3 regions of the Colwellia sp. Arc7-D genome follow, and region 3 is predicted to be linked to each of the others. Evidence: riboswitches for the same ligand, from Rfam matches in the RefSeq annotation. Region 3 holds a riboswitch; each other region holds the start of a gene.
What was found. Region 3 has a riboswitch for cobalamin ahead of DBO93_RS12905 (ABC transporter ATP-binding protein). Riboswitches for the same ligand answer to the same signal wherever they lie in the genome.
Positions count from the first base shown of each region.

Region 1: linked by a shared signal. The riboswitch ahead of DBO93_RS03175 (TonB-dependent receptor) and the one ahead of DBO93_RS12905 (ABC transporter ATP-binding protein) in region 3 are both predicted to bind cobalamin.
Region 2: linked by a shared signal. The riboswitch ahead of cobT (nicotinate-nucleotide--dimethylbenzimidazole phosphoribosyltransferase) and the one ahead of DBO93_RS12905 (ABC transporter ATP-binding protein) in region 3 are both predicted to bind cobalamin.

Region 1 covers NZ_CP028924.1:739,821-742,092, reverse strand. The annotation lists gene DBO93_RS03180 (aminoglycoside phosphotransferase family protein) at 1-351, shown strand, start outside; cobalamin riboswitch at 749-923, shown strand; gene DBO93_RS03175 (TonB-dependent receptor) at 1,026-2,272, shown strand, end outside.
Region 2 covers NZ_CP028924.1:732,222-734,493, forward strand. The annotation lists gene cobC (alpha-ribazole phosphatase family protein) at 1-625, shown strand, start outside; cobalamin riboswitch at 840-1,010, shown strand; gene cobT (nicotinate-nucleotide--dimethylbenzimidazole phosphoribosyltransferase) at 1,174-2,238, shown strand; gene DBO93_RS03155 (adenosylcobinamide-GDP ribazoletransferase) at 2,228-2,272, shown strand, end outside.
Region 3 covers NZ_CP028924.1:2,974,356-2,976,627, forward strand. The annotation lists gene DBO93_RS12900 (M13-type metalloendopeptidase) at 1-563, shown strand, start outside; cobalamin riboswitch at 699-841, shown strand; gene DBO93_RS12905 (ABC transporter ATP-binding protein) at 1,049-1,891, shown strand; gene DBO93_RS12910 (iron ABC transporter permease) at 1,894-2,272, shown strand, end outside.

The sequences.
Region 1 (2,272 bases), 2.1 Mb from region 3:
CATGATTTTGGCGACATGGTACGAACTTGTTGTGTATCAATTGCTGAAGACAGTGCTGAATTAGATAAAATGGTGATTAATTTTGACATGTTAGGTGCAATAACCGAAGCCTACATTGCCGGTTTTAAAGACTCGTTAAGCGAGTCTGAGCAAAGCAGCTTAATACAAGGCATAAAATTAATGCCTTTTATGCTGAGTATTCGATTTTTAACTGATTTTTTAAATGGCGACACTTACTTCAAAACGTCATACGCCACACATAATTTAGTTAGAGCAAAAAACCAATTACATTTGTATCAGTTGTTTTGTCAGCATGAGGCTTTATTGACGGAAATAGTGTTAAAAAACTGATTTTAAGTTTAATTGACCTATGAATAATTGGCGCCGAGTAAATTACCCTTTTGTTCTTGAATATGGATTTTAGAGTGCTTGATAAACTTAGAAGTTGAGCAGAATTAATCCGTTATTGGATATACACCCAAATATAACCAACAAGGATATAAGCTAATATAATATCGTCTCACCTATTATAATCTCATACAGCACAGATAATTTAATAGAGAAAAATACCAATTACATTGGTTTTAATTCCATTACCACCATGTAGCTTTATAAACAGATGTCGTACTTGCAGGACATACTGCAAACTCCAACAAGTAAACTGCACGAGCACTTAAATTATCAAATCTATAAGCTTGTAGATTAATAATGCTAACAGTTGACAAGCCATAGTAATGGGGTCAGAATTGCCGCTCAAAATTGCTTAGGTGCTCGATATTTATACGTTAACAACGTTAAAAATAAAGAGATAATCGGGAAGTTAGTGACATGCTTTATGCATAATTCTAATGCTGCCCCCGCAACGGTAATACTTTGTTTTGCAAAGTTAAGCCCGGAGACCGGCCTAAACAACATAGAATTATTTGCAGTGCGGTGGGCGCTTCGGAAATATATCGACATTAGCAACAGTTTTGCTAAACCGTCTGTAGCCTTCCGTACGCCCCTCAAAAACTTTTGAGGTGTTCATGTTCTCTCGTTTACGATATCTATTTATAACTATCTTTGTGGTATCACCCGTTTTCGCACAAGTAGAAACACCTTTAAATCAAGAGCTTGAAGTTATTGAAGTGGTGAACGAACAAAGTTTCAATTCACCAAATTATCAGGTTCTACAACGAGAAAGCTTTGTTCATTCATCGCAAACACTTGCCGATATTTTACAAACGGTTAATGGTATTCAAATTCGTCAGATAAGTGGTATTGGTAACCCCGTTTCTGTCTCTATTCGAGGCTCAAGTAGTAAGCAAATACAACTCTATATCGATGGCCAATTAATTAATGACAGTCAATTCGGTGGTTTTGATTTAAACCAAATACCAACCGAGCAAATTCAAAGTATTGAAATTAGTAAAAACCAAGCTATTGGCACCGGCGCAACCCCCATTGGTGGCGTTATTCGCATTAACACTTATAGCCCAACACAAGACACGGCGAAATTAACGCTAGCCACTGGCTCATTTGGTTACCGTGAAGCTAACATATTATTTAATAAAGTATTTAAAACTCAAAGTCTTTCATTTGGTGGCCATTATATAAATAGTGATAATGACTACGATTTTCTTGTACCTCAAAGCTTTGAAGACAGCACAAAATCAGATGAGCAAGCATTAAGAAATAATGAATTCACTAAAAAAACATTTTTCATTAATGACATTATTCAACTGGGCCAGCATCAAATTAGGTTGAATGTACAATACAATGATCAAGAAAAGTCACTACCCAACTATCGCAATAATTCCCCAGAAAACAGTTCAGAATTAAGCTCAGACAGTACTCGCTACAGTTATCAGCATCACTGGTTGAGTAATTCATCTTGGTTAGATTCAATCGAAGTAGAAGCTTACGCTGAAGACAAAAACGAGCGTTATATTTCAAGCCCTGATTCTGTAATGTTCGATATCAGTGATTATGAAACTAAAAAATACCATGTCGGATTAAAACCTTTACTAACTTGGCAAAATTTTAACTTAACCCCTTTTATTAGTTTTAATAAACAAAAATTTACATCTATCAGTCAACATAATGGTCAACCTACTCAATGTAATGGTATTGGCTCATGTGATATTTCAGCAGAGCAACAACAAACCAACTTAGGTTCTCGCTTAGAGTGGCAACCAATTTCATTACCATTAGAAGCCTATGTATTGATCAGTAATTTACATGAGAAAAACGTAAATTCTGCACTCAACCAGCCTGACGCCGAGATGCTAAG
Region 2 (2,272 bases), 2.1 Mb from region 3:
TGGCGAACTTGTTGAGACCGGAGTTTTATGTGGGCGTTCAGATATTGCACTATCGAATACCGGCAAACAACAGCTTGTTGAAGCTAGTCAAGGTTTAGTGGATATTTCACAATGCTACAGCTCACCCCTTATTCGTTGTCGAGCGTTTGCAGAAAGCTATTGTCAGCAATTAGATATTTCATTACAAATTACGGCTGACTTGAAAGAGATGGATTTTGGTGATTGGGACGGGCAAAGCTATCAAACACTTTGGCAACCTCAAAACTCAACAAAAAATGCTGAGAATGCGCCCACTTTGGGGGATTTTTGGCAAAATCCTTGGCAATGTCAGCCGCCAAATGGTGAAACTATGGCAAGCTTTACTGCACGGATTGATAGTTTTTGGGCGCGTTTATTACACCAATTTGAACAGACCGTTCAAAAAGAACAGCAACAATGTCGACCGAAAAATACTTTAGTGGTTAGTCATGGCGGTGTTATTCGCTATATTTTAGCTAAAGTGCTTGGCTTACCAATCCCAGGTGTTAATCATATGGCTAATATCGATGTGCCTTATGGTGCACTTATTCATATACAAGTTAGTATTGATAGTAACGGCAAAGCTTGGTCGAAGTTAATGCTTTAATAACAGCAAATTTAGCATTATCGAACTGTGTTGTTATTTTAGAAACTCACTTTTTTACATATGATGTAAGAACGCTATCTCACCGGAATTTAAATGTGAAAGCTTGAATATTTAAGCTTTTAACGCACCACTGAGTTAAAAATAAACCTTGCTATTTTGTCCTAGCTGTCGATAATCGCGCCATTAATTAAATAATGTCATATTCAATTTTACTACTTTAATGGAGGATCCCATTATTGCAAAGGTAAAACTGGGAATGTGGTGAAAATCCACAACTGTGCCCGCAACTGTAAACAGCGCATATATTACCACTTAGCCATAAAGTCATTGGCCGAAAAAACATATATGCTGTAAGTCAGGATACCAGGGGAAATATAGACATTAATTACCACGTCGAGCGGGTTACTCGAGCATTGGAATTTTTATTTTGCCTTGTTGATTATGTCATCATTGATGAAATATATACTCCCTTAAGCCTCTAAACTCATCTACGTTAATCATTTTTTGTAAGCCAATTCTTTTGGGTTTGATTTTTGTTAGGTTTTGAAATGTTTAATATTAAAGCAGTTAGTTGCGAACACTCAGAAAAAATTCAAGCACTAATTGACGGTAAAACTAAGCCGCTAGGCGCATTGGGTGATCTTGAATCTTTAGCCAAGCAAATGGCTAAGATTCAGTTAACTGCTTCATCTTTTAAATCCCCTAAAAATAACCAACATAAACTCGAGCTTAACTCTCCTCATTTAACTATTTTTGCTGGCGATCATGGCGTTGCTAGCGAAGGTGTTTCCATTGCACCTAGTGAAGTGACTAGTCAAATGGTGGCAAACTTTGCTGGTGGCGGCGCAGCCATTAATGTTTTTAGTCAGCAACTTGGATGGCAGCTAAATATTGTCGATGCTGGCATTTTACATCCTGCATCATCGACAGCAGTTTTAGATCAACGATTAGGTAATATTACTCAAGCCATTAATCAGCAAGAAGCAATGACTCAAGCGCAAGTCGAGCAGGGTTTTATTTTTGCCAAAAAGCATATTGCAGAGCTAAAAAGCACCGGTTGTAACATTGTTGCTTTTGGTGAAATGGGTATCGGCAACACCACGATTGCTTCAGCGATAATGGCGGCAATTATGGCTATTCCTGCGAGCGAAGCCGTTGGTCGTGGTACTGGCGTTTCAGATGATGTTGTTTTAAAGAAGCAACAAGTGGTTGAGCAAGCCTTAGCACTTCATCGAGATAATCTCACAAACCCTCAAGCTATTTTACGCTGTTTAGGTGGTTTTGAAGTGGTACAAATTACCGCAGCGATGCTAGCCGCAGCAGAAAATCGTATGTTAATTGTGGTTGATGGTTTTATTTGTACCGCTGCTGCAATGTTAGCGATTGAGCTAAATACTAACGTGAAAGGTTATATGATATTTGCCCATTGCTCAGGTGAGCAAGGCCACAAAAAAATGCTGCAATGGCTTCAAGTTAAACCGCTGCTGAACCTAGGATTACGTTTAGGCGAAGGTACGGGCGCGGCTTTAGCGCTACCGATAATACAAGCCGCAGCTGCTTTTTATAATGAGATGGCAAGCTTTGCCGATGCAGAGGTTACTGATGTTACCTGAGTCTGACGAAATACAATCAAGCGCTTCCAAGCGA
Region 3 (2,272 bases):
AACCACCATTTTTTAACTTGGCCGCAGACGACGCTGTAAACTATGGCGGTATTGGCGCGGTTATCGGTCATGAAATGGGCCACGGTTTTGACGACCAAGGTAGTAAATACGATGGTGACGGTAACATGCGTAATTGGTGGACTGAAGAAGATTTAGCCGCCTTTAAAGTACGCACTGATAACTTAGTTGCCCAATACAGTGATTATGCGGTATTTGATGATTTAAACGTGAACGGCGAACTTACTTTAGGCGAAAACATTGGTGATTTATCTGGTGTTACCATCGCTTATAAAGCTTACAAAGCGTCATTAAATGGTAAAGAAGCGCCGGTAATTGATGGCTTAACTGGTGAGCAACGTTTCTTTATGGGCTATGCGCAAGTATGGCGTGGAAAAATGGTTGAAAAATCATTACGTAATCGCGTGGCAACCGACCCACATTCACCTGCAGAATTTCGTGCTTTAGGCTCACTGTCAAATATGCCTGAGTTTTATCGCGCATTTGACGTAAAAAAAGGTGATGCTATGTATATTGCCCCTGAGAAGCGCGTTAAAATTTGGTAGTATCTAAAAGTTAGTACTACAAAACCATAAGGAGCTTCGGCTCCTTTTTTATGCTTGCTAATAACAGTCTCTACCGTCAGTACAAGGTTTTCATTGTAAAGCAGTGTAGTTAACCGTAAAATCGACACTTATAAACGATATTTTTAGCCTCATCTTTTATCGTAATTTTGGCTAATTTATAGGGAACACGGTTAAAGCCGTGACTGTACCCGCAACTGTAAATAACTTGATTTTAATAGTTATAAGTCAGGACACCTAATATCAACATTTTTATATAAAACTAATGACACCGTGCGGGAATACACGTGAGTTACACTGTCTACAAGACATTTGTTTCCTATTGCCTCACCTTAATTACGTTATTCAATATATTAGCTTTTGAATTCATCAGCTTGTTATCACTTTTAGGCAATAATGAAAATATACTGCTTTTACCTTGTTAAAAACAATATCCTTCTAGTTAGCCATAAACTGGGCAGCCTTTAATGCCAACTTTACTCAGTGTCGAATCTGTATCTTGGTCTGTTGATAAATACATAATCCTCAATAACATTTCGTTTGACGTTAACCGCGGCGATATTATCGGTATTATCGGTCCTAATGGCGCGGGGAAAACCACGCTATTAAAGTGCTTACTCAATCATTATAAAAATTGGCACGGCAGCATTAAACTAAAAAATAAAGCACTAAGCCAATATAAACCTAATGAGTTAGCGCAAACATTTGCTCTAGTCGTACAAAACGCTCCCCCTATATTTGATTTAAAAGTTTACGATGTGGTAAGAATGGGTTTACTACCATATAAAACCTTATTTGCTCGCGACAACGATGCAGATAAAGAAAACATTATGCTCGCATTAGAAAAGGTAGGTTTGGCATGCAGCCAAGCTAAATTTTTCAACACCTTATCTGGGGGTGAACAACAACGGGTATTAATTGCTAAAGCTCTAGTCCAAAAAGCAAAAATATTAGTACTTGATGAGCCCACTAATCACTTAGATATTTTCTATCAGCACCAAATATTACAACTGGTTAAAGCGTTAAATATTACCGTTATTATGACTATTCATGACCTCAATCTTGCCGCTCATTATTGCAATAGATTACTTTTGTTAGATAAGGGCAACCTAGTCAGCGATAATAGTGTCGACCAAGTGTTAAAACCTGAATTACTTACCAAAGTTTTTGGACTACCTTGTTATCGAGACGATACTCAACATTATGATGTGCCTAGGGTTTACTTTTATCCCGCAACCGATATTGCAACAGATAAACAACCGACTCTTAAGCCAAGCATTTTACATAACAATGAAGGCGAATTATCTTGAGTATTATTCGTGCGCTTAAAGGCAAAAACACTTGGGTTTTTTCTGCGCTAATAGTTTTTACTATTTTAACCGTTATTGTATCGATTACTTACGGTCCAGCGACTATTACTCGGGCTGATATATTTCAATGTGTGATGTATGAATGTGCCTCACCTATGCACGACATGGTCATTTGGCAAATACGTATTCCTCGAGTTTTAGTAGGATTAGTTGCCGGAATGGGTTTAGCTTGCGCTGGTGCAATTTTGCAAAATGTGACACGTAATCCACTTGCCGACCCTTATTTATTTGGCATTATTTCTGGCGCAGGTTTAGGGGCTACCATAGCGACATTCACCTTAGGTGATCAACAATCGCTAGCGCTACCGTTAGCCGCTTTTC